2 regions of the Mycobacterium sp. NGS64 genome follow, and region 2 is predicted to be linked to the other one. Evidence: riboswitches for the same ligand, from Rfam matches in the RefSeq annotation. Region 2 holds a riboswitch; the other holds the start of a gene.
The links. Region 2 has a riboswitch for cobalamin ahead of AC5Y4S_RS05285 (PPE family protein). Riboswitches for the same ligand answer to the same signal wherever they lie in the genome.
Positions count from the first base shown of each region.

Region 1: it holds a riboswitch for cobalamin, as region 2 does, so the genes downstream of both, metE (5-methyltetrahydropteroyltriglutamate--homocysteine S-methyltransferase) here and AC5Y4S_RS05285 (PPE family protein) in region 2, are expected to answer to the same signal.

Region 1 covers NZ_JCALCI010000002.1:675,810-680,741, reverse strand. The annotation lists gene AC5Y4S_RS11535 (DUF3556 domain-containing protein) at 1-984, shown strand, start outside; gene metE (5-methyltetrahydropteroyltriglutamate--homocysteine S-methyltransferase) at 1,055-3,325, opposite strand; cobalamin riboswitch at 3,483-3,619, opposite strand; gene AC5Y4S_RS11525 (cytochrome P450) at 3,701-4,651, opposite strand; gene AC5Y4S_RS11520 (SDR family oxidoreductase) at 4,714-4,932, opposite strand, start outside.
Region 2 covers NZ_JCALCI010000001.1:1,051,715-1,056,646, reverse strand. The annotation lists gene nicT (Nickel transporter NicT) at 1-98, shown strand, start outside; gene AC5Y4S_RS05290 (adenosylcobinamide amidohydrolase) at 123-881, shown strand; gene AC5Y4S_RS05285 (PPE family protein) at 920-2,641, opposite strand; cobalamin riboswitch at 2,729-2,909, opposite strand; gene AC5Y4S_RS05280 (hydrogenase maturation nickel metallochaperone HypA) at 3,028-3,363, shown strand; gene hypB (hydrogenase nickel incorporation protein HypB) at 3,392-4,162, shown strand; gene AC5Y4S_RS05270 (NADH-quinone oxidoreductase subunit B family protein) at 4,475-4,932, shown strand, end outside.

The DNA.
Region 1 (4,932 bases), on a different contig from region 2:
TCCAACAACCCGCTGGTGCGGCCCCGCTGGCTGAAGCGGCAGTTCTTCGAGAAGTTCCCCGAGGACCTGCGGCCGGGGCGGCTGTCCCGGTTCCTGGCCCACGTGAGCACGGCGATCGAGATGTTGGTGCCGCTGCCGCTGTTCTTCTGCCACGGCGGCTGGCCGACGACCGTGGCGGCGTTCGTCATGGTCTGCTTCCATCTGGGGATCCTGTTGTCCATACCGATGGGCGTGCCGCTGGAGTGGAACGTCTTCATGATCTTCGGTGTGCTGTCGTTGTTCGTCGCGCACGCCCGGCTGGGGTTGGCGGACCTGAAGCATCCCGTGGTGGTGGCGATCCTGTTCGTCGTCATCGCGGGGATCGTGGTGCTGGGCAACCTGTTCCCGCGCAAGATCTCGTTCCTGCCGGGCATGCGCTACTACGCCGGCAACTGGGACACCACGCTGTGGTGCATGAAACCGTCGGCCAACGACAAGATCGGGCGGGGCATCGTGGCGATCGCCAGCATGCCGCAGGCCCAGCTGGAGCGGTTCTACGGCAGCCCGGAAGCCGCCCAGATCCCCATCTACATGGGGTACGCGTTCCGCGGGTTCAACACGCACGGCCGGGCCCTGTTCACGCTGGCGCACCGCGCCATGGCGGGCCAGAACGAGGACGACTACCTCATCACCGACGGCGAGCGGATCTGCAGCACCGCCATCGGCTGGAACTTCGGTGATGGCCACATGCACAACGAGCAGCTCATCACCGCCATGCAGCAGCGCTGCCACTTCGAGCCCGGTGAGGTGCGGGTCGTACTGCTCGACGCGCAGCCGATCCACAAGCAGACCCAGGCCTACCGGCTGGTGGACGCGGCCACCGGCGAGTTCGAGCGCGGCTTCGTGCGGGTCGCCGACATGGTGACCCGCCAGCCCTGGGCCGACGACGTGCCGGTCCAGGTGCTGTCGGAGCCGGCCGACGAGCCGGCCGAAAAGCCGGAATAGGTTCACGAGCGTAACCACACTGCGAGATTTCGGTCCAAAAATCGCAGTGTGGTTACGCTCGCGGCAAAGGCTAGGCGCCCGCCCGGACCTCCCGGGCCGCGGCGACCATGTTCCGCAGCGACGCGGTCACCTCGTCGGGGTTGCGGGTCTTCAGCCCGCAGTCCGGGTTGACCCAAAGCCGTTGCGGCGGCACCGCTCTCAGCGCCGCCCGCAGCGACTCGGCCATCTCGCCCTCGCTCGGCACCCGCGGTGAGTGGATGTCGTACACGCCCGGGCCCACGCTGTTGGCGAAGCCGACCGAGTTCAGGTCGTCCAGCACCTCCATGTGCGAGCGCGCCGCCTCCAGCGACGTGACGTCGGCGTCCAGGTCGGCGATGGCGCCGATCACCTCGCCGAACTCCGAGTAGCACAGGTGGGTGTGGATCTGCGTCGAGTCGGCCACGCCGGAAGTCGCCAGGCGGAAAGCCGCCACCGCCCACCGCAAGTAGTCCTCCTGCTGGGCGCGGCGCAGCGGTAGCAGCTCGCGCAGCGCCGGTTCGTCGACCTGGATCACCGCGATGCCCGCGTCCTGCAGGTCCACGGTCTCGTCGCGGATGGCCAGCGCCACCTGGTTGGCGGTGTCGGCCAGCGGCTGGTCGTCGCGCACGAACGACCAGGCCAAGATGGTGACCGGCCCCGTCAACATGCCCTTCACCGGCTTGTCGGTGAGGGACTGGGCGTAGCTGATCCACTCGACGGTCATCGGGTGGGTCCGCGCGACGTCGCCGTACAGGATCGGCGGCCGCACGCAGCGGCTGCCGTAGGACTGCACCCAGCCGTTCTGCGTCGCGAAGAAGCCCTCCAGCTGCTCGGCGAAGTACTGCACCATGTCGTTGCGCTCGGGCTCGCCGTGCACCAGCACGTCCAGGCCCAGTTGCTCCTGCAGCGCGATGACGTCGGCGATCTCCTTGCGCATCTTGGCGACGTACTCGGCCTCGTCGATCTCGCCGGCCCGAAAAGCTGCGCGCGCCTTGCGGATCGCCGACGTCTGCGGGTACGAGCCGATCGTCGTGGTCGGCAGCGGCGGCAGGTGCAGCCGCGCCTCCTGGCTGGCGCGGCGTTCGGCCGCGCCGCCGCGGTGCGTGCCCGACGCGACGATCTCGTCGATCCGGGCGCGGACCCCGTCGTTGTGCAGCCGCGGATCGCTGCGACGGGAGGCGACGGCGGCGTTGGACGCCGCGATCTCGTCCGCGACGGCGTCGCGCCCGTCACACAGGGCGCGCGCGAGAGTGACGACCTCACTTACCTTTTCGGCCCCGAACGCCAGCCAGCTGCGCAGGTTGTCGTCCAGCCCCGTTTCGGGCTCCAGCGAATACGGCACGTGCATGGTGGAGCACGACGTCGAAACCGCCACGCTGGCAGCCGAACCCAGCAGGGCCGTCAGCTTGGCCAGCGCCGACTCCAGGTCCGTGCGCCAGACGTTGCGTCCGTCGACGACGCCGGCCACCAGCAGCTTGCCGGACAGTTCCGGGATGCCCGCCACCGCGGTGCCGGCACCGGCGACCAGGTCGACGCCGATGGCTTCGACGGGCGTGCGGGCCAGCCCTGCCAGCGCCGCGCCGGGGTCGCCGAAGTAGGTGGCGACGTGGATCGCGGGCCGGTTGCTCGCCGAACCGAGCGCGGCGTAGACGGCCTCGGCCAACGCGGGCGCGTCGGGGGAGATGTCGGTCACCAGGGCCGGCTCGTCGAACTGCACCCACTGGGCGCCGTGCTCGGCGAGCAGCGAGAGCAGCTCGGAGTAGATCGGCAGCAGCTCCCGCAGCCGCTCGATCGGCGCGCCGCCGCCGTTGATGCCCTTGCTCAACAGCAGGAAGGTGATCGGACCGATGACCACCGGCCGAGCGGGAATACCTTGCGCAAAGGCCTCTTTCAGCTCCGAGAGCACCTTGTCGGGGTTGAGCGCGAACCGCGTCGCGGGCTCGATCTCGGGGACCAGGTAGTGGTAATTGGTGTCGAACCACTTCGTCATCTCCAGCGGCGCGATGTCGTCGTTGCCGCGGGCGAGGGCGAAATAGCGGTCCAGTTCGTCGGGGACTTCGCCGGCCCGCACCGGTAGCGCGCCGAGCATGACGGCCGTGTCGAGCATCTGGTCGTAGTAGGAGAAGGTGTTCACCGGCACCGAGTCCAGGCCCGCGGACGCGAGCTGGGACCACATGTCGCGGCGCAGGGAAGCGGCGACGGATTCCAAGTCCGATCGGCTGGTGCGTCCGGCCCAGTAGCCCTCGGTCGCGCGTTTGAGTTCGCGTTTCGGGCCGATGCGCGGGGAGCCGGTAACCGTTGCGGTGAAGGGTTGCGAGGTCACGATTTCGTCCTATCGATCGACGGGGCGCTCACCGCCGCGGACGCGCAGCCGATCCGATCACGGTGAACGCCTTCGGGTTACACCGCACCGGACACGGCCAAACGCCCAATCCACGAGGCGATGAGCCGCCGGACGCGGCGCGCCCGGCACCGCTGGCAGGTCTTCGGACTCGCAGGCGCGCACCGGGTGGTGCTCCTAGTGGCCGTCGCTTCCCAGTCGTGAGACCAGTGCGTGTGACGGCGGTCGTTCCTGCTCACCGCTGCGGGACAGTCCCGGACTCCCACCGGGTTCCCTCTCGCGAGGCGGGTCTAACGTTGCCTCGCTCGATGCCGACGCCGCGGTCACGGCGACGGCAGACCAGCTGCGCAGCGGAGTCTACCGCGTCGACCGGTCCGAGGACCTCGCCACCAGCGGCAGCTTCGGCAGCCACAAAGAGTTCTCGGTGTTCGGGAACCCAGCCACCGGCCAAAAACCGGGAGCCGGCCCAAGATCGCCGGCCCGGTCGAGCCACTCCTCGACCAGCACCCGCAACACCTGGCGGACGATGTGCCCGCCACGGCAACGCATCGACCCCGCACCCAGGCTCCAATGTCGGTGCGCCCTAACGCCGATCACCAGATCATCGGTGGACATGGCGTCGCTGCCGTCCCGCTGGACCGCGGCGATGCACAACATCACGACCACGCCGGGCGGCATGTCCACCCCGGCGACGGTCATCGGCTGGGTGGTGAAACGTTGGCAGCCCTGCACCATCGGCTCCAACCGCAGGATCTCTTCGACGAACTCGCGGATCAGATCGGGCTGACGTCGAAGCGCGTCGCACAATTCGGGGCCGCGCGCCAACGCCAACAGGTGCCAGCCGGCGTGTTTGAACAGGTTGCGGCACGCCTCGGCAAAGACGTGGCCGGACCGCCCGGCCAGGTGCTCGGCGGGCAGCAGCCGCAGGCGCGACACGACGTCGAAAAGGGCACCGGCCATCGGCGCGGTCACATCGGCCACCGCGTCACCGCCACCGGCGGCGGCGAAACGATCGATCAGCTCGGCGGCGATCGGACGGAACACCGCCGCGATCTCGTGCGCTGATTTCGGCGCGAACAGCCGGTCGTGCACCTCGAGATCGCTTTCGGGAAGAGCCCGGGCGCGATCCAACCGGGGATCGTCCAGGTTCGCCAACACCTGCTCCCGCCCGACGACGAACACCCAGCTAGCCCCCGGGTCTCGCAAAACGGGGCCGGCCTCTCGCGCCAGGCGCCAACCCAAGCCGCGGTCCGTGCTCAGGGCGGCTGCCGCCTCGGGAGGAAAGACCGGGCAGTCGCCAAGCTTCACGCGCCCTGTCCTTCCATCCCTATCAGCGAATCCGCCCCGGAAGCCTCCGTGCGCAGCGGAGTTTACTGGTCAGCGAGTGCTTCGGCGATGGGGACGCCGTCCCCCTCGGCGCCGTTGTTGAATTCGATGGTGCGGCCGATGGTGGAGTCGTCGTGCAGCGACGCGGCCACCGCGAGCGCGACGTCGGCCCGGGAGACCTCGCCTTTTCCCCTGCCGATGACGATGCGCCCCGTCGGCTGTTCCAGGGTGAGGTGGCCCGGCCCCAGCACCGTCCAGTCCAG
Region 2 (4,932 bases):
TCGTCCTCACGTGGGCGGTCGCGCTGCTGGTCTGGCGCTACGGGCGCATCGAGGAAAAGTGGACGTTCTCCTCGCCGGAGCCAGAGTCCGCGACTTAGCCGGCTGCAAACCAGGATGAGATCGTGCAGCCCAGGTTGACCGCGCGGGTGGAACAAAGTCGGTCGATCCCCGTGCTTCTCTGGCAATTCGCCGAGCCTCGACTGTGTATCTCGTCGGGCCCGCTCGGCGGCGGCATCGGCGCCCGGGACTGGGTGGTCAACGCAACGGTCCCTCTCGATTACAACCGGACCGACCCCGACCGCCACCTGACTGAGATCGGTACCGCGCTCAAGCTGGTCGGCGCCGGCTGCGGGCTACTCACCGCGGTCGACGTGACCCGGCACCACAGCGCCGACGACAGCGGCGTGCATGCCGCCGCGACGGTTGGGCTCTCCAGCCCGGCCTGGGCGGCCGCGCCCGACCGGCACTTCCGCCGCGAGATGCGGCCCGGCGTCCAAACGACCGCGTTCGCTGACTACCAGACTGTGGAGCAACGACCGCCGACCGACGGTGACGAGCACCGGGTGGGGACGATCAACATCGTGGTTGCGGTGCCGGTGCGGCTGTCTCATGCCGCCCTCGTCAACGCCGTAGCCACCGCAACGGAGGCGAAAGTGCAAGCGTTGTACGACGCCGGGGTGCCGGCCACCGGAACCGCCTCGGACGCGGTTGTTGTGCACTGCCCGACGGACGGGACCCCGGAGACGTACGGCGGGCCGCGCTCGGCGTTCGGCGCCCGCATCGCACGAGCGGTGCACGCGGCCGTGCTCGCCGGTGCCCGGTCCTGGATTTCAGGATCGCCCGAGCGGTGCTACGACCCGTGGACGCACAAACACGCGTAAGCGCCAACGGTGTCGAACCGCCGGCCGCTGGCTGCGTTTCACACGGTGCCATTTCCTCCATCGGATGGCTCTTCCTGCGTTGGTGAGTCGCCGCTCCACGTGCTCGGAATCATCGGCATGCGCGGGCTGCCGTCGAACGCACCGTCGGCCAGGATGGTCAGCCCTGCCGGTCCAGCGCCGGTTTTGGTGGCGATTCCGGCGAACCCCTGCGGCCCGGCGCCAGTTGCCGATGCCGCCGCCGCGTCAACCGGGTCTTCGCCCGGATCGATTGCGTCGTCCAAATCCATGTATTCGTAACCGCGCCCGAGCATCTGCGTCCTTGTGCGCCGGCGCCGCTGCGTTCTGTTCTTTTCTATGGGTGTCGCCGCGGTCGCGGGCGCGGCGACGTTGTCGAGTTGCGGCGCCTTCTTTCGGGCCTTGCCGGCCGCCGCCGCGCCGGCAACCGCGCTCAGGTCGCCCACCAGATAGGCGAAGCCTTCCATGCCCACACCGGTACCCGCCCCGGTCATCGTCGGTGGGGTGGCCGACGGCGGGGGCGCTGCGGGTGTAGCGGCCGGCGCGGTGGCCTCCACCGGAGCCGGCGTCGGAGAAGAGGCGGGGGTCGGGATGCTGGGCGACAGTGCAACGACCGGCGGCATGATGGACGGCGCGACGGGAGGTACCGGCGGCAGGGCGGCCAGTCCCGCCAAGCCGGCGAGGCCAATCGGCGCCACCGCGCCGGCGGCCACCGCCACTATGGGAGCGGTTATCAGGGGCACGAAAACCGTCAGGACCACGGCAGTCTGCTCGAGCAGCGTCTTGAGCAACGCGATGGTGTCGGTGATGATCGTGCCGACGGCTTCGACGGTGGTGAACAGGATGGTGAAACCGATCGTCGCGGGATCGCCGCTAGCGAGCGCCGCCGTCAGATCCAGTCCGATAAAGAAGAACGTTTCCGACAGATACGCGACATAGGAGCCGATATCCATCGGGTAGCCCAGGGCGAACGCGATGTTGGACGGGCTGAGGAAGATCAGTGGGTTACCCAGCAGGGGCAGGTAGGGATCAAACCCCGAAAACATCGCCGCGAAGAAGGGATTGTCGTACAGCGCGTTGCTCAGCGGTTCTAGGACGTTGTTCCAGTAGTCGACGAAACCAATTTTCGTCAGCCAGGCCATGACCTGGTTCTCCGTGTCGGGAGGCAACGGGAAGGCCTGGTAGAACGTTTCCACCAACGCATGAAGATTCACGATCTTCGGCGCCGCCGGCACCTGCGGGGACGAGGCCACGGCGGTGGTCGAGACCGCCTGGTAGACGCTCATCACGGTCGCGGCCTGGATCCACATCCGTGCATAGTCAGCTTCATTCAGTGCGATGGGGATGGTGTTGATGCCGAAGAAATTTGTCCCCAGCAACGCCGCGTGGGTGGCGTGGTTGGCGGCCAGCTCGGCCAGGGTGGGCATCGCAGCGAGGGCGGTGGTGTAGGCGGTGGCCGCAGCTTGATGTCGGACGGCCGTCGCCGCGCTGTCGGCGGCGGCTAGCGCGAGCCAGGCGATATGGGGGGCGTGGCTGGCCACATACGCCGCCGCGCTCGGGCCCTCCCATGCCCCGGCCTGCACCCCCGCCATCAGCGCGGTCAGCTCCTCGGCCGTCTCGGTGTACGCGATGCTCAACGAGGTCCACGACTCTGCCGCGGCCAGTAGCGGACGGGGCCCCGGCCCGCTGCTCAGCAGAGCCGAATGGACCTCTGGCGGTGAAGCCATCCAGATTGGGCCGGTCATCGGAGACGACCGAATTCGAAAGTGATGGTTCGACAACGAGGTTTCGGCGCCATGACAGGCCAGCTCTCTCGGGGTACTCCGCCCCGGGTAGCAGGACACGATGACGCGAGTCTCCTGGCTCTCGGATCGCTGCTCGCCTCGCCTTCCGACCGGTGGCCGTGGCTTCGTGAGGGTCGCTCCCCGATGACAGTGGCGGGACCGCGCCGGATTCGCACCGGCTTCCTGCGTCGTCATCGCCTTACGCGGAATATTGTCGCACCCCGACATCGTCCCGGGCCTGAACTTGCCAGAATCGGGCAAACCCAGACCAGACGATCCCCGATCAGCGCTGAGATCGAGTTGCGCTTGAGTTCAGGCGACCACCGGTTCGGGTGTAGAAAAGTGCCATGCACGAGCTGTCGCTGTGCGAGGCCATCGCCGGTCTGGTCAAGACCCACGCCGAGGGCCGGCACGTCGACGTGGTGCGGGTGCGGATCGGGGCCCTGCGCCAGGTGGTGCCGGAATCGCTGTCGTTCTGCTGGACACTGGTCCGGGATTCCGAGGACATGCCGGACGCCGAGCTGGAACTCGAGTGTGTCGGCGCCGAGGTGCGATGCCGTTCGTGTGGCCGCGAATCGGAGATCACCTCGGCCTGGTCGATCTGGTGCCCGCAGTGCGACAGCCCCGACGTCGAGGTGCTGCACGGCAACGAGTTCCTGGTGACGTCCTTGGACGTCTCGTGAAAAACGCTCCCCCCGAACGGATTTGACCATGGGCAGATTTCACCGGCACGACGACGGAACCGTGCACACCCACGATCACGACCATCCCGATCACGAGCACGGGGACCACAGTCAATACCAGACGGGCAAGCAGCGCATCGACGTGCTGGAGGCGATCTTCGCCGAGAACGACGTCCTCGCCGCGGCCAACCGGGCGGCGTTCGAGGGCCACGGGATCCGCACGCTGAACCTGATGAGCTCCCCGGGGTCGGGCAAGACCACCATCCTGCAGTCGACGCTGGACGAGCTCGCCGGCGAATTCGCGATCGGCGTCATCGAGGGCGACATCGCCACCGATCTGGACGCGGCCAAGCTCAGCGGGCGCGGGGCCCAGGTGTCACTGCTCAACACCAGCAATGGGTTTGGCGGGGAATGCCACCTCGACGCGCCGATGGTCAATCGCGCCCTGCCCGGCCTCGACCTCCCCCGCCTGGACCTGGTGATCATCGAGAACGTCGGCAACCTGGTCTGCCCGGCGGAGTTCGACGTCGGCGAGCACGCCAAGGCCATGGTGTACTCCGTCACCGAGGGCGAGGACAAGCCGCTGAAGTACCCGGTGATGTTCCGCTCGGTGGACGTGGTGCTGCTCAACAAGATTGACCTGGTGCCCTACCTGGATGTCGACGTCGACGCGTACATCTCGCACGTCCGCGAAGTCAACGCCACGGCCGAGATCCTGCCGGTCAGCGCGCGCACCGGCGCCGGCATGGGCGCCTGGTTCGGATGGCTGCGGCGATTCGCGACGAACTCCGAGGACTGAGGTCGGCCGTACTGCGATTGGCTCGCATGACGGACCTGCCAATCACTTGCAACACGATGAGGATTCTCCGGTGCTTCGTTAGGCTTGCTCATGGGTTGGCCGACCGCGCGGCCGACGGCGGAAATCCCTTGTCCCGCAACGTCAATGCGGGCAAACAGAGGCTAATAGCACATCTGTATATTTGCCGGCAACCGGTGGACCGTTGACAACCGACTGAGGCGGGAGTAGACCCAAAATCAGCGCTGCGCAAGTGGGCCGACGGTCGACTCCGGCGGCGCAGGAGCTTCCAGCCCGGCTCCGGAAAGCTGCAGCATGCCAACAGAAGCAGCAGTCAAAGCAGAACAAACATTGATCCATGTTCTATGGATTAACGCGGGCCTCAGTTGCGACGGCGATTCGGTGGCGTTGACTGCCGCCACCCAGCCCAGCGTCGAGGAAATAGCACTCGGTGCGCTTCCTGGCTTGCCTCAGGTTGCCGTGCACTGGCCCCTGATCGATTTCGAATGCGGCCCGAACGGCGGGGCCGACGACTTCCTCGAGTGGTTCTTCAAAGCCGATCGCGGCGAGCTCGAGCCCTTCGTGCTCGTCGTCGAGGGATCCATCCCGAACGAGAAGATCAAGGATGAGGGGTACTGGTGCGGGTTCGGCAATGACCCGGCCACCGGCCAGCCGATGACCACCAGCGAGTGGCTCGACCGGCTGGCGCCCAAGGCCACCGCGATCGTCGCGGTCGGGACGTGCGCCACCTACGGCGGCATCCACGCGATGGC